4 regions of the Paenibacillus sp. FSL M7-0420 genome follow, and region 1 is predicted to be linked to each of the others. Evidence: riboswitches for the same ligand, from Rfam matches in the RefSeq annotation. Region 1 holds a riboswitch; each other region holds the start of a gene.
What was found. Region 1 has a riboswitch for cyclic di-AMP ahead of MKX51_RS01115 (hypothetical protein). Riboswitches for the same ligand answer to the same signal wherever they lie in the genome.
Positions count from the first base shown of each region.

Region 2: another riboswitch for cyclic di-AMP. It lies ahead of MKX51_RS21110 (hypothetical protein); the one in region 1 lies ahead of MKX51_RS01115 (hypothetical protein).
Region 3: another riboswitch for cyclic di-AMP. It lies ahead of MKX51_RS31490 (3D domain-containing protein); the one in region 1 lies ahead of MKX51_RS01115 (hypothetical protein).
Region 4: another riboswitch for cyclic di-AMP. It lies ahead of MKX51_RS31955 (C40 family peptidase); the one in region 1 lies ahead of MKX51_RS01115 (hypothetical protein).

Region 1 covers NZ_JBBOCJ010000001.1:251,159-257,245, reverse strand. The annotation lists gene MKX51_RS01135 (SDR family NAD(P)-dependent oxidoreductase) at 1-391, opposite strand, end outside; gene ytxJ (bacillithiol system redox-active protein YtxJ) at 619-945, shown strand; gene MKX51_RS01125 (glutaredoxin family protein) at 942-1,184, shown strand; gene MKX51_RS01120 (WD40 repeat domain-containing protein) at 1,292-2,623, shown strand; cyclic di-AMP (ydaO/yuaA leader) riboswitch at 2,864-3,033, shown strand; gene MKX51_RS01115 (hypothetical protein) at 3,166-3,621, shown strand; gene MKX51_RS01110 (hypothetical protein) at 4,129-4,335, opposite strand; gene MKX51_RS01105 (family 43 glycosylhydrolase) at 4,450-6,087, opposite strand, start outside.
Region 2 covers NZ_JBBOCJ010000001.1:4,912,166-4,918,252, forward strand. The annotation lists gene MKX51_RS21095 (alpha-galactosidase) at 1-631, shown strand, start outside; gene MKX51_RS21100 (flotillin family protein) at 821-2,251, opposite strand; gene MKX51_RS21105 (hypothetical protein) at 2,270-2,731, opposite strand; gene MKX51_RS21110 (hypothetical protein) at 2,938-3,459, opposite strand; cyclic di-AMP (ydaO/yuaA leader) riboswitch at 3,575-3,757, opposite strand; gene MKX51_RS21115 (TetR/AcrR family transcriptional regulator) at 4,336-4,962, shown strand; gene MKX51_RS21120 (MMPL family transporter) at 4,992-6,087, shown strand, end outside.
Region 3 covers NZ_JBBOCJ010000001.1:7,306,375-7,312,461, reverse strand. The annotation lists gene rsmA (16S rRNA (adenine(1518)-N(6)/adenine(1519)-N(6))-dimethyltransferase RsmA) at 1-205, opposite strand, end outside; gene rnmV (ribonuclease M5) at 202-753, opposite strand; gene MKX51_RS31490 (3D domain-containing protein) at 915-2,075, opposite strand; cyclic di-AMP (ydaO/yuaA leader) riboswitch at 2,362-2,588, opposite strand; gene MKX51_RS31485 (TatD family hydrolase) at 2,788-3,558, opposite strand; gene MKX51_RS31480 (HD domain-containing protein) at 3,613-4,896, opposite strand; gene MKX51_RS31475 (AbrB/MazE/SpoVT family DNA-binding domain-containing protein) at 5,172-5,426, shown strand.
Region 4 covers NZ_JBBOCJ010000001.1:7,395,175-7,401,261, forward strand. The annotation lists gene motA (flagellar motor stator protein MotA) at 1-439, opposite strand, end outside; gene MKX51_RS31930 (hypothetical protein) at 642-935, shown strand; gene MKX51_RS31935 (4a-hydroxytetrahydrobiopterin dehydratase) at 1,147-1,422, shown strand; gene MKX51_RS31940 (c-type cytochrome) at 1,555-1,911, opposite strand; gene MKX51_RS31945 (GNAT family N-acetyltransferase) at 2,039-2,524, opposite strand; gene MKX51_RS31950 (C40 family peptidase) at 2,780-3,271, opposite strand; cyclic di-AMP (ydaO/yuaA leader) riboswitch at 3,276-3,418, opposite strand; gene MKX51_RS31955 (C40 family peptidase) at 3,807-4,235, opposite strand; cyclic di-AMP (ydaO/yuaA leader) riboswitch at 4,293-4,431, opposite strand; gene MKX51_RS31960 (hypothetical protein) at 4,644-5,477, opposite strand; gene MKX51_RS31965 (M1 family aminopeptidase) at 5,487-6,087, opposite strand, start outside.

The sequences.
Region 1 (6,087 bases):
CTTGCAGCAGTAAGCCCATCAGTGCATTGCTCACCCTCAGCGCACCCAGCGTGTTCACGTTATAAATCTCCGCCATAGCTTCATCATCCATATCCACGAGCACCGTTGCATCATCAGACTTGTGGATAATCCCTGCGTTATTGATAATTATATCAAGGTGCCCTGTACTTCCGGCAATACTCCGCGCGGCCTCCTTTACGCTCCCTGCACTGCCGATATCGAGAGGGACCAGCCTCAGGCTATCCGGGTATTGCGCTTTCAAAGCTTCAAGTAGCGCAGGGTCCGGCAAATACTGTCCGGCAAACACCATGTATTTACTCTCTAAAAGAGAGCGAACCAGGTACAATCCGAGTCCACGGTCAGCACCGGTGACACAAGCAACCCTTTTCATAAGCTCCCCCCTCATATCTGCATGATTATGCACTGAGCCTAAGTTCATCCCTCTCACATTAGCATGGCCACCGGCCGTTAACAACGTCCTGCAAGGGAGGGGCAGGCTTAGCTGAACTTTCTTTTGCTTTAATTTTGAACTATGCTACAATCATGATTAATAGTTGTTAACAACACAATTGTTGACAACAGGTTTCATTCACTCTTACACAGGAAGGTGATTCTAAGGTGTCTATTCAACAGATCCATACTAAGGATGAACTACAGCAATATATCGGGCAGCCCGGCAAAAAACTGCTCTTCAAGCACAGCACCACCTGCCCGATCAGCGCCAAGGCCAACGAGGAATTCCAGGCCTATGCACAGCATTCAGATACGCCTGCAGCCGTGGTTCATGTGATCGAAGACCGTCCTGTCTCCAATCAGATTGCTGAGGATTTCGGGATCAAGCATGAATCCCCGCAGATTTTCCTGCTGGAGGACAGCGAGGTCCGCTGGAACACCTCACACTGGAAGATTACCCAAAAAGCGATAAAGGAAGCAGTGGAACAATGAGCGCGAACGTAATTGTCTATTCGACCTCCGGCTGCGGCGAATGCAATCAGGTGAAGCAGCTGCTGGAGAGCAAGGGCATTCCCTTCGAGGTCCGGGATGTGATGACCAGCTCCGTCTATCAGGAGGAAGTGGAGAAGCTGGGCTTCATGGGCATTCCAGTCACCGTATCCGGGGACCGGGCGGTCAAGGGCTTCAATCTCCCTGAGCTTCAGGAGCTTATGGATGCTGCTGTTCTGTAATATACGCAAAGGTGCTGTCCTCTCAACGGGAGCAGCGCCTTTTTTTTGCGATTCATCGATGAAATAACTGTATATTTATATATATCTGGAAAAGGAGGCTTGATCCTTTGAAATGGCTACAGGATGAGCATGCCGCCAAATGGCGTGAAGAAGGACAGCGTTATGTGAGCGACGTCAATCAATTCGTACATAAGGGTCTGACAGAAGGCTGGGACACAGCGGGAAATGAACCCGCAGAGGATACACGCGGGGCCCTCGCCGCCAAAATCTATAAGATGATTCGAGGAGCTAATGAGCACGGTGAGATTGCTGAGCTGCGGGAGCAATTGCCGGCGGCAACGTGGCCGCTCTCCGGGCACTTTCAGAAGGAGATGCAGGCGATTCGCGGTATCCATTTCATAAGTGATGATGCTGTAGTGTTCAGCACCGGCTCACCTTGGGAGAAGAATGCAGTTGTGGCTGTACATAAGGATGTTATTTCCGTATTCGACGAATTTAGCCTGGTTGGGGCATCTCCTGACAATCAGTTCTATGCACTCGCGGGCACGCAAGGGATTACTATTCTGCAATCCATGAACAGCGCATTACAGGGAGAAGTAGTGGCCGAGCTTTCGTGGCGGGAGCTGAATGGAACGATTCAAGCGCTGGACCCGGACTTTACCGTTTTGAACATAGACCGCCTGGATCAGGAGTTACCCTTGGAGCAAGTTATTCCTTTTAACGGCGGTCAAGCGTTATTGCTTGTTACAAGTCAGGGGATTATCCTGGTCCAGCAATCGCAGGAGAAGCCATGGGAGGTGAAGCTGCTGCATCCTGACCTCGAAGAATATAAAGCAGATGAGATGGAGCATATTGAGATCGACATGCCGCATGGTGCTGTCTCTCCGGATGGAAGATGGATTGCCTATGGCAGCCAGGGCAGTGATCATCTTTTATATGACACAGCTTCAGGGCAGGTTCACTTATTCAATCCGGAATCCAGTTACCCGCACTATACTATATTTACGAAGGACCAGCATAGTGTATGGTACAATGCCTGCCACTTCTACAATGGCGTTACTCTTGCCGTGTCCCTTGAAGATCTAGAAGCAGGCAAGCTCCTGCCAGATCAGGAATATCCGGTCGTTAACGGGGAAGCCCGGGTGTATGCGGCGGCAGCGCTGAAGGACGGTGTTGTCATTGGCGATGCCTATGGCTACTTGAGGCTCGTTGATGTAGAGGGGCGGGAGCTGTGGCGTTATTATGCCGGAAGCACCATTTCCGGATTAGCTGTCAATCCGGATGAGACCATGCTGGCCGTGGGGACTTATGGAGGGATGCTGCATTTCCTGGACCTTCATGCCACTGAACGCAGCGACTATGAGATTACAACAGGAACCGTTCGTGAGATGAAGCGGATGATTGCCTGGAAGAATCAGAATGGGCCGCTTTGGTGGTGAGCTGATACATGGGGGAACCCTTCTTCTCCGCCGCCGTCTGCCAAAAATAAAAAACGGCGATTGAGCGAGATAAATGGCAGATAATCTGCTACATATATGAGTTTTCGCTTCCATTTGCATAACCAGTCAGCCATTTGCTGAAAACAAGGCGAATAGCACTCTTTTCCATTTTTACAAACCCCCTCTGAAGAGAGTATGATTCGTGTTGAAAGCAAATGAATGCATTCATGAAAATGAGCATATGCATGCACGCTGAATTTCCGTCATGTGGAAAACGGGGGAACCATCCGGCCGTCAGGCCGACTTGGGGTGAATCCGAAGGAGAATGCCACGCGCAGGTCTCCGGCAGGTAGGGCGACTCTCACCGTCCGAATCCGACAGCTAACCTCGTAAGCGTAAGGAGAGAGCCCTGATCCGCCACGCTTTTGTGCCAGGCGTCTTAAGCCTGTTACCCAACCGCAGGCAGAGGTCCTCCTCTGCCTGCGGTTTTTTGCGCGCTGGAATGAACTGCACAGTATAGATTCAGGAAGGAACGTGACCACATGCCTGACCCCTTATCGCCCAAACTAACAGCCGCTGCCGGATTCAACCCCTACACCCAGCAATATAGCGGTCCCGTCTATGCGCTTAGCTGCCTGCTGCTGGAGCAAGGCGCCCGCGCCGAACAAGCTGCAATCGCCACCTTCGTAGCACTCCATCCACTATGGCTGAAGGGCAGCCTCTCAGGTGACGGCGCTGCTGCGGCTGCCTACAGAGAGTGCATCCGCCAGTGTGCCATGCTCACCCACGACCGCAGCCGATATGCTTCTGCGCTGCTTAACTGGGATGATCACGTTGCCAGTGCCTTATGGTACGGCATCCAGCTCCCCCTCCCCGACATCAGCCAGATTCTGGAGTGCAGCATTCCCGAGCTAAAGGCCCAGCTTAGAGGAATACGCGAACAGATGGCAGCCGCACATTCAGCCTTGCCTGCGGTCCACCGCCCTTCAGCGGGGTGAGACTGGGAATAACGCAGGATACGCGGAATATAGGAATGAGTGTGGCGGAATTGGTTGGATGTGGCGGAAATAGGGTACGGATGCGACAAAAGGAGATGGATAGCGGACCATGCGGACTACAGATCCGCTATTTCAGCAAATGGGACCATTCCGAAGGCCATGCGGACTGAGAGGCGCTTAATGAACCAATTTTGCCTCATTTTGCGCTCCATACAGCCCTTTAGCGTCCTCTCAGTCCGCTCCGGGAAGATAATCAGTCTTTTTCACAAAATAAGGGCCGCTGAGTCCGCAAAATCCCCCCACAAAGTGGGGCTTTAGCGTAGGTGATGACTCAGGTACTTTGCGGGGACCCCAAACATATAAATTCTATCAAATAAAGCCGCAGCATCCGCCGCGACTTAATCCTTGACTCTCAGCATCAGCACCCATACAGTGCCTGGCTCACCTTACATAGCTAACCATCCCATGCACTGCTCCTGTCTCCGCCGGCCGTTCACTACATAGAACTCAGCTCTTGCCCTTGCCGCCCTTGCCGCCCTTGCCGCCCTTGGCAAACCGCCAAAAAGCCATACAGCAGCCGAGCAGTCCGGCTCCCAGCAGAAGGGTCTGTAACGCACCCAGCCAAGTCGACTGATCCGACGGGATCAGGCTGCTGACAATAATGAGCAGGATAGAAGCCGCGACCAGCACGGGGGTTTGTCTACTTTTCTTCACAACCATTCACCACTCCTAAAGACTAATACTACTAAGGTACACCATCTCCGGCGTTTTCACCAGTTCACCACGGCTCCGGGCACACCCGGGCGGAAGAACGCAGGGCGTCCTTGGCTAGTAATTCTTCACGCCATAATAGTCAAAATCAGCGAAGGAGTCATGCTGGTGAGCATCCACGGAACCAATGAAATTGAACAAGCCTGTAAATCCGCCAATCTCCCCCGGCTCCCCGTTCACGCCTTCATCCGACAAATAGAGAACATCGATATTTTCTACAAAAGCTTGCCAATCCCCGTTATCCCCGAAGCGGTAAAGGATACTCGCGATGCCTGCATTATAGATAAGCTTGAGCTCCGCTGTCTCTTCAGGGACTGGAATGTAATTGTGGACCAGCTCGATGCGCTCTCCCAGCTTGGCCTGAAGTACGTATAGAACGGTACCCTCTGATTCGGAGTGGGTCAAGTGAACGTACAGCCAATTATTCGAATCATAGTATAGCCCCAGACCTGCCGTTTCCGAGTAGTGATCGGGATGAAATTCCACCCTGGTTTGCACTTCATAATGAAGGGAAGTTGCACGCGTGGCCATAATCGCCGGATGGATCTGCGAGAAAAAAGAATTCTCTCCATGAATGCGTAAGCAACCCGGACGTTCAACCGTATTCACCCATGCCGCTTGCTGGTCCCGGTACGGAGTCAGAAAATGAAGATCATATTTCTCCTGATTAAAATCATCAAATACGTCATGAGAGAGTCCACCCGTCTCTAATTCAACACCTGTCATCCCCTCAACTTCCATTTTCGCTACATTCGATCCATCCTTCATTTCCAGCCAGCCATCCTCTGTCCAATGCATTTTTTGAATAGAGGTTTCACGGCCTAATGGATTCATTAGCGTTCCTTTCACAGGGCGTGACATGAGATGAGCAATATACCATTCGCCTGTTTGGGTTTGAACTAATGAGCCATGACCTGCTTTTTGCATAATTGAACTTGGATTATACATCTCAAAATGCCCGGCATCCGGATTCCCAAGTGAAAATAGATGGCGCGGCGAGGAGGTGATGATCGGCTCTCCCGACGGATGCGGTTCATAGGGACCAAAAATATTCTCCGCACGTCCCAGCTCAACACCATGAGCATAACCAGTTCCGCCAGCAGCTAATAAAAGATAATACCTATCTCTATATTTATAGATCTGCGGTGCTTCAGCACAACCGCGGCTGGTGAAGCCTTGCGTCACCCGGTGCCACTTCCCAACCATTTTACCCTCATTCAAATCAAATTCAGCAATCACAATATGTCCAGGGGCTTGGTACCCTTCACGGGTCTCCCATTCAAGGATCGACACATAGTGCTTACCGTCTTCATCATGGAAGAGTGCCGGATCGAAACCAATGGAGGTCAGATAGATGGGGGCCGACCAAGGTCCATGGATATCCTCTGCCCACATGGCATAGGAATCCGAATTAAATTCACGGCCTGCCATGTTTAACATATGCGAATAGGCTAACCAGTACCGTTTCGCCCTAGGATCGTAGGATAGATGCGGCGCCCAGATCCCGGCCGGAGTATTGGTCCCCCTCAAATTCACTTCACCTTTACTTAATACGGAGGCTGTCAGCGTCCAATGGGCTAAATCGGTTGATTTGAAAATTTGAACGCCGGGATTCCAATGGAACGAGGATGTCGCAATATAATACACATCATCCACTCTAATAATAGAGGGATCTGGTGCCATACCAGGGATAAT
Region 2 (6,087 bases), 4.7 Mb from region 1:
GGAACGCCTGGCGATTCAGTACGGCACAAGCATCGTCTACCCGGCCAGCAGCATGGGCGCACATGTATCTGACGTTCCGAACCATCAGGTAGACCGCATTACCTCCCTCGCTATGCGCGGCGATGTAGCGATGAGCGGTAACTTCGGCTATGAGCTGGACCTCACAAAGTTCACTGAAGCGGAGAAGGACCTGGCCGCCCGGCAGATTGCCCAGTACAAGGAGATCCGCACGCTGGTGCAGCAAGGGGACATGTACCGTCTGCTGAGTCCGTTCGAGGGCAGCGGTGAGACCGCCTGGATGTTCGTCAGCGAGGACAAGACCGAAGCCTTCGTCGCTTACTTCCGCGTACTCGCGAGACCTAATCCGCCAATCTCGCGCCTTACGCTCAAGGGACTGAACCCGGAGCTGGATTACGTGCTTGAGACGGGGGCAAAAGGCAGCAACGAGCATCTTCACGGCGGCGCAGAAGCTTCTTCGGCAACAGAAGGCGACAGCTCCGCTCCGTTCCGGACCGCCTTCGGCGGGACACCGCTCGGTGGAGACCGCCTGATGCGCATGGGTCTCGTAGTCTCCGACCTGCGCGGAGATTATGCAAGCTGCACCTACCGCCTGAGAGCGGTGCAGCGCTGATCTGTAGCTTTCGTTCTGCGGGCGGTGCAGCACTGATCCGCAGCTTCCTTTTCACTATAAGACTTATGCACGGTTTAGCTTCAGGCATACCACAGGCGTCAGCCTCCTTTAGGAGATTGACGCCTGTTTTTTTTGTGGAAAGATGCAGTCAGGAAGGCGGCTTGCTGGCGGTTTATTAACGACTAACGCCTACTCCTGTTCCTGCCCCTGTTCCCGGCCAAGCAGTCCGCTGAGCGCCTCCGTTACGTTCATGCCGGTCAGCGTCTTGGTCAGCTCAGGCACCTGGGCCATGATTTTGGCGATATCGCCGGTGATTTTGTTCACGCCTGAGGAAGCCCCGTCCTGGGAGATGACGGTGATCTTGTCTACCTTGGCCAGCGGGGAGGCGATTTTCTCAGCCAGCTCGGGCAGGATTTTCAGGAATTCCACGGTCAGGGCGGCTTGAGTGAACTGTTTGTATGCTTCGGCCTTCTTCTGCAGCGCTCCCGCTTCCGCCGCTCCGGCCAGCTGGACGATCTCCGCATTCGCCTTGCCTTTTGCCAGCTCCGCCTCGGCTGTTGCCAGCCCGCGCTTAGTCGTCGTAGCGGCTTCGGCTTCCGCCTCCAGAATCTGCCGCTGCTTGGCAGCTTCCGCCCGCATAACCGTAGCCTGATTCTCCGCCTGGGCAGGCTTGATCACCGTTGCCTCCAGCTCCCGCTGTCTCAGCTCAACCTCGATCTCCCGGACTGTGCGGTTGGCTTCGGCCTCCATCTGTGTGATCTTGACCTGTTCCGTAACCAGTGACTGCTTGATCTTATTCTGCTGCAATTCGTACGCCAGATCCGCCTGCGCCTTCTTCACCTCGGTCTCCAGCTTGAAATCAGCCTGCTTAATATTCAACTCCTTTTCGAACAGGGATTCCTTCGCACGGGCGGCGGTTCCCGCTTCTATGGTCGCCTGATGGGCATTGGCTTTGGCAATGGAGGATTCCTTCTCCGCTTCGGCTTGCTTGATCTGAATGTCGCGTTCGGCCTCAGCCTTGGCAATACTGGCATCGCGGCGGATACGCTCAATCTCGGGCACCCCCATATTGTCGATGTACCCTTTGTCGTCGGTAATCTTCTTGATGGTGAAGCTGACCACCTCCAGCCCCATCTTGTCGAGGTCCTCCGAGCAGGTCTCCCGCATCTTGCTGTTGATCTCGTCAGGGGTCTTCAGGATAGATTCTACGGTGAGCTGGCCGATCAGGCCGCGCAGATGACCCTCCACCGAATGCAGAATAATTGTCTCTCGGTCTTCTTCCGGCCGGTCAATGAACTGCTCGCTGGCTGTGAGAATAGCGGTTGGATCGCTTTTAATCTTAATCTGGGCGACCGCCTCCAGGTTCAGCTTGATGCCCTGGCGGGAAAACATGGCCTGCGCCGGGATCACATCGAAGCTCATCAGCATCATGGAGATGGTTTTATTGTTCTGGAAGCCGGGGATAACGAATGTCCCGCCGCCCTGGACCACTCTTTTGCCGCCGAGACCGTATACGATCATGGCCTGATTGGGCGGAACCTTTTTATACGCGGTCACAATACTGGTTAACGCCAGCAGAATTACAACAACAATAGCTCCGGTTACATATAAAATTAACATTTGCTCCGACACTCCCCGTTAGTTTTGTTCCATTTCCCTCTCGAACAAAGTGACCGCTGCGATCCCCTTATCCGTCTTCACAATAATCACCCGATCGCCCCGCAACAGCGACTGGCCGGATTCGGCACGCACGCCGATGGAGCGCATGGTCCCGTGCAGCACATACTTCATCTCTCCCACGGCCCCATTCGCTGCGGCGATGCTGATATAGCCGAGCTGGCCTGCCGGGTCATAATCAAGTTCACTCATACTGCTGTCATACCGGGTCATCACCCGGGCCAGCACCGTGTAGAGCAGGATGCCCGGCAGCAGGGCGATCAAGGTACAGACCAGTACCACGGCGAACAGCTGCATCCCGCTGAACTGGACAAGCAGATACCCCGTGCCGCCCCAGACGGTGACAAACACCATCAGCGGAAGAATCGGCAGAAAACCAGGCCCCCCGGCATCGCCTCCCCCGACATGCAGGTGGCCTTCCAAGCCGTGCCCATGAATACTGCCACTGAGAATAAGCAGAAGTCCAACCCAAAAGCAGACGATAAATACAGTAGCGATGGTAACCCCCTCCTTTCAATGGATTGGTGATACGGTAACTGACTAGTATGAGGATGAATAAACCGACTAATTATTGTTGTTATACGTCTTTTTTTCACTTCCACTTGTCGCTATTGCCCCTAATTTCCACTTTAGGCTGCCTGGTTGTGTATGGCAGAGGCGCAATTGGATTCAAGGGCACTTGTGCTCTTCATTTGCTCATTTAGCCAACTTTCCTGGAATTCAGGAGCACTAGTGCTCTTCATTTGCTCGTTTAGCCAACATTCCTGGGATTCAGGTGCACTTGTGCTCTTCATTTGCTCGTTTAGCCAACTTTTCTGGAATTCAGAGGTACTTGTGCTCTTCATTTGCTCGTTTAGCCAACATTCCTGGGATTCTGGTGCACTTGTGCTCTTCATTTCCACCTCCAGCCCACTTCCAGCGCAATCAGTGGGATTTATCCCTCTCATTTCCGCATCCAGCCCACTTCCAGCGCAATCAGTGGGATTTATCCCTCTCATTTCCGCATCCAGCCCACTTCCAGCACAATCAGTGGGATTTATCCCTCTCATTTCCTCTTCCAGCCCACTTTCGGCTGCATCTGAGGGATTTATCCCTCTCATTTCCTCTTCCAGCCCACTTTCGGCTGCATCTGAGGGATTTATCCTTCTCATTTCCACCTCCAGCACACTTCCTCCGCAATCAGAGGGATTTATCCCTCACCTGCACAGCAAAAAGACCACAGCAGCAGCAGGGCTCTCCGTGGTCGGTTAATCGATCATGGCGCTCATCCTCTCTCTTCGAGGCTTACGGGGTTAGCTGACGGATTCGGGCAGCGAGATTGCCCTACCTCACCAGAGCCATAGTATCACGCTGGCAAGGATTCACCCCGGGTACTCAGCAGCCCATCCTTAAGCCGCCTGCACCAGTTGGTTCCCCCGTTCCCGTTACGGAATTCAGCCATTTCAAGAACAGTGTCATTTCATTCGGTTGTTGATTGAATCTTACGCCTGTAGCCATTTAATGTAAAACCTCACGGATGACAAAAGAAGTCAAAAATGCTGTCCCTTCGGGAATGAAGGCGCATTCTTCAGTTCGGCTCTTAACCGCCCGGCGATTTGCTCCTGCTATCGTCTGTTTACACCAACGTTACTCTTCCTCTCACTTACTTCTCTTCCTACGCCCACTCCCCTGCTCATCTGCTCATCTACTCACTCTTTCTTCTACTTACTCTCTCTTCTACTTACTCTCTCTTCTACTTACTCTCTCTTCTACTCCTATACTCACTAACTTCTCACTTACTCACCTACTCACTTACTCACCTACTCACCTACTCTTCTACTCCCACTCACATCCTCATCACTTTCCTCTATCCTACTTCTCATAAACCTTACCCCCCCACCTTTCTTCCCCATCCCACTACTCAAAATTTGAAATATTCACATTTCCGTCACTTGATGCTCATTGTGCAATCTTTCCCTTTGAGCAATAATAGAACCTATAGATTCTATAGCGCCTTTAACTTTTGAAGAAAGGAGGACCATTGAAATTTGAATTCCAAACTGAATTTGCGGGACAAAAAAAAGGAAGCCACCTTCTACGCCCTAGCCGTAGCGGCCTTCGAGCTTGCGCTTGAGCATGGCATGGATGGCTTCATTGTTGACGATGTTGTTCAGAAGGCCGGGTATTCCCGGCGGACTTTTGCCAATTACTTCTCCTGCAAGGAAGAAGCAGTGGCCGCCTATTTCATTGGCAATATTGCTGCCAAAGAGAAAGAAGAAGCGAATAACACGCTGGCCGGTCAACCGCCGGATGCTACACCGCTTGATGTCCTGTACAACCTGCTGAAGCTGCAATTCACCTCGGAGTTCCTGCATAAGCTGCGGCAGTTCGTCTCCCTGGCGAATCAATATCCGTCTCTGGAGCCTTACATTCTCAATGTCTTCCGGCATTTGCAGATCACAGCCCAGGAGACACTGGAGCAGTTCACCCGTGGACGGTATGCCGATGGATATACCCACCTGCTGGTAGGTGCCGTCTATGGGGCATTCGTGCCTATCTTGGACGGACGGCTGAATGTCATGCTGCCGGGCGAACAGCTGAGTGAAGGCTCCGATGCCATGCCGTTTGAACAATACCTGAATTCTATGTTTGCTTATTTACGTAACGGCTTCTAAATTCACAGATAAAGAGGAGAAACCACTACATGTCTACCTTTCTATACCGCTTAGGGAAATCGGCTTATGCCAAGCCTTGGGCCTTCATTGCAGTCTGGATCATTGTACTCGGAGTTGTAGGCACCCTGATTGGAGTCAATGGCATTCAATCCAGCTCTGAGATGAAAATTGAAGGCACAGAGTCGCAAAAAGTGCTGGATAAGCTGACAAAAGAGCTGCCCGCTGCAGCCGGAGGCCAGGCTAGTATCGCCTTCACTGCACCGGACGGCGAACGTCTGGATACGCCTGAGCGGTCCGCACTATTGCTGAAGGCCATTAATGATGTATACAACATGGAATATGTCATAAACCCTGTAGAGCTCGCAGCACAAGCAGCGGCCGCCGCTAGTCAAGCCGCTGCTGATCCTTCCGCCGCTACGGGCCAAGCCGCTGCCGATCCTTCCGCCGCCGCTGGTCAAGCTGCCGCCGATCCTTCCGCTGCTGCCGGCCAATCCGCCGCTGATCCTTCCGCCGCCGCTGGTCAAGCCGCTGCCGATCCTTCTGCCGCTGGTCAAACCGCTGCTGATCCTTCCGCCGCCGCTGGTCAAGCTGCTGCTGCGCAGGCGATGCCGTTCGGTCCGCTGATTGCCGAAGGCGCTCCGGTTCCCGGCGTGATGCTGTCGGCTGACGGCAGTATTGCCCTATTCCAGTTCCAGTTCACGGTTCAGCAGACCTCTCTGCCATCGGAGGTGCCGGATAAGATCATCGATACCGTAACCGAGGTGGAACAGTCCGGTTCAGGCATTACCGCGATTCCAAGCGACTCGCTCAAAAGCATGCCAGCCATCGGCTCCACGGAAGCTATCGGCGTAGCCGTTGCTGCCGTCGTCTTGTTCCTGACGCTGGGCTCGGTTGTCGCTGCAGGCTTGCCGCTGTTGACCGCGCTTCTCGGAGTCGGCATCAGCGTCGGAGGTGCCTTTGCCCTCGGCAGCCTGATCCAGATGAACGATATTACACCGGTTCTTGCCGTGATGATCGGTCTCGCGGTAGGGATCGACTACTCGCTGTTCATTGTGAACCGGCAGCGCCGTCTGATCCTGGATGAGAAATTAAGCGCAGCCGAAGCAGCCAGCCGGGCACTGGGCA
Region 3 (6,087 bases), 7.1 Mb from region 1:
CCAGCCGTTCCGTCAGTGCTCCAATCCCCGGCCCAATCTCAAGCGCACCGGCTGTGCTGTCCAGACCGGCGGCATCCACGATTTTGTCCAGAATATTCTGATCGATCAGAAAGTTCTGGCCCAGGCTTTTTTTGAAGGAGAATCCGTAACGCTGAATTATCGCTTTGGTTCTTGTTGGGGACGAGATATTCTCGATACCGCTCATGAAGTAATGCCTCCCTGATCAATTTGGGCGAGGGCCTGCGCGAACTCTTCGCGGGTAATGCCAAACATCGCCAGACGTTTGTACAGCTGCTTGCCATTGCAATAACCGATACCGAGCAGATTGCCAAGCTGCATTCTGCGCTCAGCCGCCCGGGGATGCACCATCAGCCCTGCGGCCATAAGCTCATCCAGCCCGATGATGGGCGGTGCCCCCTCGAAGGAGGTATGTACATGCTCCAGCGCATGGCGGATAGCCTCAGGCGAAGCATTCTCTATTCCGATATCTCCTTTGCGCGTTGCATCCTTCTCAGGGATGAAGGCATGCTTGCAGCCCGGCACCTTGGCTGCGACGATTTTGCGGATTCGCTCTCCAGCATGATCCGGGTCGGTAAGAATGATTACACCCCGGCGCTCCATGGCCAGCTTGATCTTGGCAATGACCCTGCTATCCACTGCCGAACCCCCGGTTTCAATCGTATCGGCTTCAACCGCCCGCTTAACGGCAACGGTATCACTTTTCCCTTCAACCACAATTAGCTCTTTAATCATAAATATTTTTACTCCTTACTCCAGAACGCAAAAAGAAGAGGATTCGCTCCCCTTCTTTTTGGCTAAAGAATGTATAAGTGATGAGCGGCAGCTCTCTGAAATTTCGTAAGTGCTTCCCTCACTATATCTTATTAACCGCTAATTTGCAAAAGACTTTACGTTTAGTTCAGCTCCGGCTTCACAGGTCCGATCACATAGAGTGTGCGCGACTTGCGGCCGAAATTACGGGCATGACTCAGTGAATCGTAATAGACATCCACCTTGTTGCCTTTGATGGCACCGCCGGTATCCTCTGCTCGGCGAAACCCTAATCCTTCAATATACACCCACCAGCCAATTGGTATAACCCTAGGATCTACAGCAATAGTGCGGCCTTCCGTTACGCGTGTGCCGGAGGCAGTACGTGTTCCAATACCCGGTTCCTGCGACGAATACGCGGTCATGGATACGTTTTTGATCATTCTTTTGTACTCGAAATCCACACCAGCCTTACTGGTAACATTGCTGGCCTTTGCGCTCGCTTTAGATGACTTGGAGGTTGTTACAGGTTTGGAAACTTTGGCAGTAACTACGACGGGCTTAGGAAGCGGCTTGGTTCCAATGGCAATGACTTTGTCCTTGGTAACCGTCTGTACTTCCTTGCCGATCATGCGCATGGATGCCAGCTCGCCATCTTGATAGATCTTCTCGATGTGCTGGACCATTACGCCAGGCTTACCTGCCTGTGCCACTCTTACGGTTCCCTTGGTCAATGAGGGGTCTGCTGTCTTAATGACCCGGAAAGGCAAATTAGTTGTCCGTTGAACCACATGCTTGTTAATCCGGACAATTTTGATTTCCATGTCTGCAGATACTGCGGTTTCTAGCGAAGGGTAAATCTTGTCTAAGCCTTCCAGGCTGTAGCCCAGCTTGTCGATGGCCTGACCAATGGTATCCTCGGTCGTAAATAACGTCTCGGTCTTTCCGTCTACGGTAAGAGCGAACTTCTGCGCAGTGTTAATCACGATACGGTCGCCGTCTTTTATTTCATCACTAAGGCCAATAGATAATTCATCATGCGCCTGCAGCGAAATCTGTTCCTTAGCCAGCACATCACTGAACAGCGTTTCCCGCGTCTCCAGTGTCTGTACCTGTCCGTCTATTACTAGGGTAATTTCTTTCTTGCTCTGACCGTGTACGTACAGCAGTATTAACAGTGCGATAACAATCGATGCCACACCGGCAAGTAAAACTACGCGGGGATTCACTTGCTTCAACCGTAATGCGAAAGACCTGCTGGATGATTGCGAATCATGGGATACCTCTGGTTGGAATACGCCCACTCTTTCCATCCTCCTTACATAGCCCCGTCGTCCAAGTTAGTTCAAGGTGACTGTATCACTTCTGACGAAACTAGGTTTGAGTTTGCAACAGGATACGCCCGCACTTGCTTCAGCGTTTCCTGCTCATGGATCGCCTGCTCGGCATAGTTACTCCGGAGATCTGTTATATAACAGTATGCCGGGAGCATTCTCATTATTCAAAACAAAAGAAGCCTAAAAAGAGCTCATAGAGGACTCTTTCGTGGCTTCCCGGTGTCGAATACGTCGGAATGCTTATGCACGAGGTTTCCTCTCTTACTTGCGCTTACGGGGTTAGCTGTCGGGTTCGGACATAAGAGAGACGCCCTATCTCAGGTCACCCGCTCACGGCGGTTGCCCTCAAATTCACCCCAAAGACCACGTAAAGAAATCAAATAATGCCTGCGGCAATTCTGCGTTGTACTCTGTACGTTCATGCGGCAGCGCATTATTGGTTCCCCCGTTCTCCATACGGAGACTCAGCGAGACGATCCATGAAATTAGTGACTGTCACAGTTACAACAGCTCACTGCACTGAAAAGATGATATCCTGTTTTGATACATGTTGTAAAGGACGATTCAACCACGTTTACGTAAAAAAATGATTAAAATATTGTAATAATCGGCCGTTTTTCCGTCATAAAAGTTTAATATATCCGCTATACTTCATTTTTCACCGCTTTTACTCCTGTTTTCAGAGTATCCCAAATCGTTCCAGTGCGTTCGCATACGTAATTTCCGCCAATTCCTGTAATTCAATCCCTTTTATTGCCGCGGCCGCCTCCGCTACCAGCCTCACATGAGCGGTCTCATTTCGCTTGCCCCGGAAGGGGTGCGGAGTCAGATATGGGGAGTCGGTTTCGATCAGCAGCCGGTCCAGCGGAGTCTGGGCAAGCACCTCTTTGGGCACCCGGGCATTCTTGAACGTAATCGGTCCTCCAAAAGAAAGATGGAAGCCCAAATCAAGACACATCTTGGCACTTTCCCAGCTCCCGGAGAAGGAGTGCATTACGCCGCCAACCTCGCCCGCCTTCTCCTCGCGGAGTATACGGATCACATCTTCATGAGCATCACGGTTATGAATGCTGATTGGCATCTTCAGCTCACGGGCCAGCCCGATCTGCTTGCGGAATACTTCATGCTGCACATCCTTAGGAGAGGTATCCCAGTAGTAATCCAGCCCAATCTCGCCGATGGCAACCACCTTGGGATGAGCGCATAAGGAGGCGATCCATTCCAGGTCTCCGTCCTTCATCGTGATGGCATCCTGGGGATGCCAGCCAACGGCTGCATAAATATAATCATATTTCTCGGCAAGCTGCATGGTGGTCGGTATCGTATCCCGGTTAAAGCCGATGTTGATCATCTTGCTGACGCCGGCTTCCAGCGCCCTGGCAATGACCTCTTCGCGGTCTTCGTCGAATTGTGGAGCATCCAGATGGGTATGGGTGTCGAATAACTGCATTACATTACATCCTTTCGGCCTGTTGTTGTATCTATAATTTCAAGCATGATCTGATTATTTGGCAAAAATCTCTGCGATGGACGGCGACAGCTGTGGAAGGGCTTTCTGCAGTCTGTCCTGCGGAAAATACAGATGGTATCTGCCGCGGTGAATACCACTGATAGAGCGAACAATATCCGAGACCTCCGAGATTTCCCTCAGCCGGTCATGCTTGTCCAGAAGCAGGATCTGCTTGCTGTCAAAGCCGTCTCCCGGACGGAACACATCATAGGGAAGATCGGTGGGATAATCAATTTCCAGATCATAATCGGGCCGGAGTCCCGCACCGGCGAAGCTGCGGCGGATTTCGTCAATCGTGTCAGAATCCAAATGCTCCATCTCCACATATTTATACAGTTTACGATGGATAAACCGGCTGCACAAGTCGCTCAGGATGTCATCCTCCTCCAGCGTCCACTGCATGAAGGCAGTCTGCATCAAGGCTTCATCCAGCAGCAGGTACTGCCCTACCGTTACCTCTCCGCTGAACAGATCACTTAAGGGCTCGATCATGAAGCGGAAGGTATGCTGCTGCTGCACCAGCTCCTTGGCCCGGCGGAGAATCTGCCTGAGAATAATCTCAGAGCTGCGGGTTACCGGGTGGAAATAGACCTGCCAGTACATCTGGTACCGTGACATCAGGTAATCCTCAATCGCATGCATCCCCGATTCCTTCACAACCACCCGGCCGTCATAAGGGCGCAGCATCCGCAGAATCCGGTCGATGTCGATGGTTCCATAATTCACCCCTGTATAATATGCATCCCGGAGCAGATAATCCATCCGGTCCGCATCCAGCGGTCCCGACACCAAATTGACAACAATTTCATGCTCATAGGTTTTGGAGATAACCGAGGCTACTTTACCGGGGAAATCTTCAGCCACATCACGCAGAATAGCCGTAATCTCTGTATCCTCCAGAATGATACGGCAGGTCCAGTCCTCATGATCCATTTCGAAAGCTTCTTCTATAGAATGGGAAAATGGGCCATGCCCCAAATCATGCAGCAGTGCCGCACACAGGGTAAGCAGTCGCTCCTCCGGCATCCAGTCCTTATAGCCGCTCCGTTCAAACTGGGAAATAATCCTCCGCGTAATCTCATATACCCCCAGAGAATGGGAGAACCGGCTGTGTTCCGCCCCGTGAAAGGTCAAATAGGAGGTGCCCAGCTGCCGGATGCGCCGCAGACGCTGGAACTCCATCGTGTTGATCAATCTCCAGATAATAGTGTCCTGTACATGGATGTAGTTGTGGACCGGGTCCTTAAATACCTTCTCTTCTGACAGCGGTTGCTTCATGAAATCATCTCCTTTTCTTGTTTTATATAATATATTGTCGCTCTTTGTCGAATATTAGCGATTCATATACTGCCAAATCGACAAACATCTTCATAAGCTTTTTTAGAGTGATTTGCCCGATCAAACGCGGAATAAATGTGGTCTCAAAAGATTCCTTAAAATTAGCCTGAAAAAAGGTTGACTGTTTTGGGAATGGTTGGTATTATAAATATCATAAAACAGTGAAGAATGTCGAATAATGACGCTTTTGAACATTGAGAGGAGCAACGATTGTAATGATGAAATCAACAGGAATTGTACGTAAGGTAGATGAGCTTGGACGGGTCGTTATTCCAATTGAATTGCGTCGCACCCTAGGCATTGGAGAAAAAGATGCGCTCGAAATTTACGTGGACGGTGAGCGGATCATGCTTAAGAAATACGAGCCTGCTTGCATTTTCTGCGGCAATGCTGAGAATGTAACTTACTTCAAAGGTAAAATTGTTTGTCATGAATGCATTTCGGCTATCCCTACCCCTGTGACAAACTAAAATAAATAGGGTATAATAGGAACTAATCCAATTGTTAATTCTAACCTTTTTATATCTCCTTGGCCTCCCGTTCGCGCGGGAGGTATTTTTTTGTGTGTACCCTCCCAAACCCTCCCTACAGGGAGGGCCCCAAGGCCCCGGCCCTCTGGACACCCGGAAGCTTGGGGGATCTCTGCAGCTGGCGCGGAAGGAAGCGCGGGTCGGCGGTGGACCGGCCCTTTTCGGACTCCCTGCGGTCATCCCTCAGGCCTTGCCATGCGAAGGGTTTCGCCATAGGCAGGTGCCTATGACGGCTGCGCCGGGTGCTCCCGTGTCATAGATGAGCGTAGAACGCTCTCCCTGCGGGATACGCTTTACTATAGAATGACTAGCGACTTGGATGCTGGATGGTTACTGGCTGCTGACTTTCTTTTTGCCAGAACTTGCTATGTGGAGCGACTAGTACAGTGTCAGATAATGAAACCCTATCATCCCAAAAAATCTAACGGACCGAAAAGACCTTATTCCCACGAGAACGTCACCTTTTGCAGCGTAACGGACTCAGGCGACCTTATCATCTTTCTGCGAGACGTTTTGGAGCTGAATTGCAGGCGATAAGGTCCTTGCGGTCCGTTAATCACTCAAGTGACGACTTTCTTCCCGGATAAGAGCACCTCAGTCC
Region 4 (6,087 bases), 7.1 Mb from region 1:
AGATCAAGGCTCCGGCTTTATGTCTGTCTTCAGTGGCATGAATATCTTCCATTAATACATCACGGACGAACTCCTGATCATTGCCGTCAATAATCATCCGCATGCCGTTACGGAGGAAGTTATCTTCAATTTCATCGACATTGGACTCCAGAGCGAGCAGCCCTTCGCGGCGGGTAATGGATGCCCATTCCATGAACATGGTAATCAGTTCGGGCTTACCGACCATCTTTTTCTTCGTAAACAGGATCTTCAACAGCTTAGGGAAATTCTTGACTTCCGACATCGGAAAGGCCATGAAGATAGAGGCAGCCGTGCCAAGAAAAATAATGACATAGGCAGCGGGGTTGTTCAAGCTTGCAAGCGGAGCATGCTTGAGTATCATCCCCCAGATTACTGCGATCAGACCAAACACCAGGCCTAGAATTGTTGAGATTTCCATTTATGCACCTCGTCCATGAGAATTAAGAAGTGATCGACTAACCGCTAATTCGTCCTTGAACCGCGGGAGAACACTCTGTTCGTAACCAAATCACGTATATTCTTCTTTATCGACATCATTCCCTTTTTTGTGAAGTGATTTTTTCGGCTATAATAGATAAGGTAGGTTATTATTCATCAGCGAAGAAAACGGAGTGATTGATGTGGGAGTTAAGCATGGCAGGGATTACGGTGAAATTCTGGTTGAACTGACAGGAGCCGTTGGACGGATTGCAGACGGGTACATTTTTTTTGAAATGGAGCCTGAAGAGTGGACGAATCTGCCGGAGGAATCGAGGCAGGAGGTGTGGGAGGCGCTTGCGGAAGACCTGTTCTACGCGCTGGGCAACGAGCCGGTCATTCAGGTGGGCAGCGGAGTTGTGATGTACGATAAAGAAACACACCGCATTAATATTCTGCTGGGTGATGAGGATCTGGCTTCGGTCGTTCTTGTATAAAGCAGGGGGAAAATGCGGCAGCGGGTTTGTCCCGGGCATCCGGCCATGTTAAAATTGGAAGTGGAGTACTAATTTCCGGGATGTCAGAATACATTTAATCAAAAATCTTTGGCCTGGCACATCCCTTGGACTTTCAGAAGCTGAGGGATGTTTTATTTGAAGAAGAAGAGCAGGCTGAAGGAACCGTTAACTTAGCAAGGGAGGAAACGAATTGCAATTAACTGAGGAACAACTGCAGGAGCAGATCGGCAAGCTTGAGGGCTGGAAGCTGGAGAGGGATAGGCTGGTGCGCAAATATATGTTCAGTGAATATATGAAGGGAATTGCCTTTGTGGATGAGGTAGCGGCAATTTCGGAGGCCTTTGACCATCACCCGCATATCACCATTGATTACAAGACGGTTGTTCTGCGGCTGGCTGCAGATGTGGAGAAGCTTGATCTCCGCCAGGCGCATGAATTTAATGAGGCATTCGAGAAGACCCGCTAGAGGACAAGGCCCCTATGGAGACAACAGGAATATCTGATCAATAGAAAATGCCCGTGCAAGGATCATTCGTTATCCTCGTCACGGGCATTATACATTTAGAATAAGGAGCATGGTGTGAGTACAGGTTGCGGATTATTTCTTCTCGGCCAGCCATAGGGCTACATTCGCAATCTCTTCAGGGGCCAGCCTGTCTTTGAAGGGGGGCATCTGTCCGCGGCCCTTGGTGACTATGCTGTAGATCTGAGCTGCGTCATGCGAAGCGCCTTCCTGCTGCAGGCTGGGCCCCGCCCCGCCCTGAAGCTGGTCACCGTGGCAGGAGATACAATTGGCCTTCACTGTGGCTTCTGCGCCCGCAGCGTCCAGCACAACCTCCGGCATGGTCGGTTTGTTCTGTTCCGCCACCTCGGATTTCCCGGGTAAGGTAAACATTAAGATTACTGCAAAGGCACAGGCGGCAAAAAACAAACCGCTCATGATCCATTTCTGCATCTGCATCCGTCCCTCCATGTAAGCTGCTGACTCCATTATAGCGGATGGTGAAGCGTTATCATAGTATGTGTGTCAAAAAAATGAACACAAATGATCCATTTTTTTGAAAACACCTCATTCTCCGGTGCTATTCCTCATAGACCATGCAATAAAAAGGCTTATTGCCCGTCGGGGTACGGCGCTCATAGGTATCTGTTATGGTGAACCCGCATTTCTGATAGGCGCGGATGGCGCGCTGGTTCCAGGTCAGCACCTCCAGATCGATCTCGCGTTCCGGGTAACGGGTCTGTGCTGCCTGCACAATAGCCTTCATGAACAGATGCCCCATTCCATGACCGCACAGATCGGGCCGCATTCCGACTCCAAGCCGGACTATCCCCTCCATCGGAAAGAGCTGGGCGAAGCCGCACAGAACGCCTTGTCCGTTCACTACCGACACATATTGCTCGCTGCGCAGCTGCGGGTCTCCGAACTCCACGCCCAGCGCCTGCATCTGCTCCCAGGACATCCAGCCGTAAATATTATACGGAGGCTTGTAGCTCCACTCACAGATCTCAGCGGCATGCTGCGGCTCCATAGGCACCACGTAAAAGGTTAGCGGGGAGCTAATCATTAGGGGAGGCCTCCTTCCAGGGGAAATCAATTTATACTTATCATTCTTTATATTAATTATATACAAAAACAGCGAGTTTCGACGCAAATTCCTTGCGGAAATACAGAAACTTGACAAACGCCAAAATATATTTTCCGAAAGTGCAGAATCGGTGTTTTACAAATATAGAGACGGGTAAGTAATTTTATAGACAAAAAAAGCCCTTCTCCAAGATTTCGGCAAAAATCTCGGAAAAGAGCGTTAGGTTACAAAGGATTATTGTACATCATCGTTGTCTTGGGAATCCGAAGCTACAGTCTTGTAGGCATCTGTACTCATGATTCGCTTGGCGCCAACGTAGCGGTTGACGTAATAGCTGTCACTCAGCGAACTGATGGTTACACCACGTGAGGAAGAGGCATGGGCGAATTCGCCGTCACCAACATAAATACCGACATGGGATACGCCCTTACCGCTTGTATTGAAGAATACAAGATCGCCCGGTCTCATCTCGTCACGGGATACAGCAGAGCCCATCTGATATTGGGAGCCGGATTGATGGGGCAGGTTAATGCCGATCTTATCAAAAACATACATTGTAAATCCGGAGCAATCAAACCCGTTAGTTGATGTACCGCCGGACACGTATTTGGTTCCGATGGCTTTGTCGATCACTTTATCCATTTTGGAATCCGCGAAAGCGCTTCCTGCTCCGATGGTGAAGATAATGGACAAGCTTAGTACTGCGGCTGCTAGCTTCTTCTTCAAAAGTAAATACCCCTTCCAATGCCTACGAGGTTAGCTTAAGGGTTCGGTTGAAGGTCCCCTATGACCCCTCTTAGAATAGGAGGTCAATTCACCCAAAGTGGTTCCCCCGTTTCCCTAATTCATTAGGGAACTCGGCACGACTGTTGATTAGGATTAGCGGTTCATTCAATACATGACAAAACCTTTGTTAAAAGCGATTCAATAATTACAAAAATGTTACTAAAAGATCACTGCGATAATTGTAACAAAGACTAAGGCGCTTGGCAATCACTTATAACATATTAATGCATCTTTTTTGCTGTTTTTTAGAGTTATAGCCCTTTCGAAAGACTCATATCTATGCGCAGGGGTTAATTTATATGATAATTTCTTTATTTTTGCAAGAAAATGCTGTTTCAAGGCTGCGAATTCGGTGTAAAAGGTAGAATAAGGAAAAGGAAAAACCCGGAAATGATTACGGCAATAATCATCCCGGGCTCGTATAAGTTACATTTAGTTGTTAGAGGCTGAAATATTCGGGGTATGCTTCAAGGGTTCAATCGTAAGCGACAGCTTGGTAGGCTGTTGTGCTCATTACTCGTTTGGCGCCAACGTAGCGGTTGGCCCAGTAGGACTGGCTCATCGAACTGATGGTTACACCACGTGAACTTGAGGACTGTGCGAACTTCCCGTTTCCAACATAAATACCGACATGGGACACTCCGTTACCCAGAGTATTGAAGAACACGAGATCACCTGAACGCAGGTTGCTCTTGGATACACTTGTTCCAACTTTGTACTGTGCTTTGGAGGTGCGGGGCAAGGTAAGCCCGACATTCTTGAACACATACTTGGTAAATCCGGAACAGTCGAAGCCGCTGGTGGTTGTGCCTCCGGTTTTATACGACGTTCCAATGGTTTTTGAAATCACAGTATCCATTTTGGAATCTGCGAAGGCACTGCCCGCTCCGAGTGTGAATACCATCACAAGACCCAGCGCTGCCGCGGTGCATTTTTTCTTGAAATTCTGACTAATCAAAAGATGTACTCCTTCCAGGGCCTGCGAGGTTAGCTTAAGGATTCGGTAGAAGGTTCCCCTATGACCCCTCTAAAGCGAGATCAATTCACCCAAAATATGGTTCCCCCACTTCCCGGTGCAGGGAATTCGGCGTTTTGTGCACCAGAACAGTGACTTATCGGCATAGCTTAAATTGCAATAGTTACGGAAGATTTTGCTTGAAAGATTACAACTTTGTTACTACTGATACAGCCATCATTGTATCAGAGGATTTAGCCTTTTGCAAATGCTTTTGTCCTCCGTTCAAGCAAAAAAGAGTCCTGCTCCCGGATAGAGGGGCTGTGACTCTCTTTAGTATGCCGCTTCAGCAGCTTATTATTGTGGAAATGATTTACTGGACCAGAGGTGGTACTGGGCAGCGATCCCCCACATATTGAACAGCGTGGAGGGCAGCGGAGCTGCCTGGCGGAGCATAAGGGCCGGCAACCCGGGATAGAACAGAGCAGAGGCGCTGCAGAGCAGAATGACGGCCAGGCTTCCCGCCCCCAGAACGATGGATATACCAATGGAAGGCAGCAGCACCTTCAGGCAGATCAGCAGCGAGGAGAACATACCGGTACCTGCGGTGTAGCCGAACTGCATATAGAGCAGAAGCTTGCGGACAAGGAAGAGATAGAGCAGCCAGCCCAGTACATAAGGCACCAGCTTGAGCAGGAGCTGTACATCGAGAACGCCGCTGAGCAGATGACGGTACATACGCGGAAGCAGCCAATAGAGCGGCAGGAGGGTTAGCGCCCATTCAACGAGGCTGAACACCAGCACCGGCAGCCCATATTTTCTCATTCCGGGAAAAAAGAACAGTCCCCGCGCTCCGGCGCGCTCCTGGTGAAGCTCGTGCAGCAGCCCTGCACGGATAAAGGGAGTCACCAGCAGCCTTAGCACTGTCAGCGCAAGCAGCATCCACAGCCAGTGCTGGACGGCGGGGTCGGTGCGCAGCGCGGTCTGCCCCTCGATATAATACAGCAGCCTGCCTATTCCGCTGCCGCCGGCGTTCGCATCCGGGTAGCGGAGCAGGACGGGGACAACCGCGCTTTTAATGAATTTGTACAGGAAATATCCCCAGAACAGCCGGTAGATAAATAGCAGGATCAATATATAGAACTGCTCTTTCATGCTGATCCAACCGCGGGCAATTGAGCTTTTCACCATTCCTTCACCTCACCAGACAAGAGTTCCGAGCAGGGTTTCAAGCAGAGTTGATGCACTAAGCGTCCAGCGGGAGAGTGTACGCGGCTCAAGCTCCGCCATTCTGAAATTATTAAGATGCCTGCTCTCCAGCAGAATGGAATGCCCCGGATCAATCTCTGCGGAGACCAGCGGCGTTTTATACGTTAATTCAAAGGAGGTAGCCTTACCCTCGCCATTCCAGTATTGCTGCACCGTGTACCCGTCTGCGAAGGTGAATTTCACGGGAACATCGGGGTACAGGCTGCCCTTATTGCTTACATCGACCACAGCGCTATAGCGGCTCCCCCCGCTGTCGCTGTTGTCCTGTTTAACCGTAAGCCTGATATCGTCAACTGCGAAGTCGGGTGCCCCCCCGCTATAGACATACCGCTCAAAATACGTCTGCCAGGATTGCTTGGTCACTTTCTCCACAACCTTCTGGAAGTCGGCAGTGGTCGGATGCTGGAAGCGGTATTTGCGGGCATAGGCGGCGAGGATGGCGTCCATATTCTTGGTCCCGGCGATGCGTTCGATATCCTTCAGCACCAGCTTGCCCCGGATGTATACATTGCGCGTGTAGGCATCATCTCCG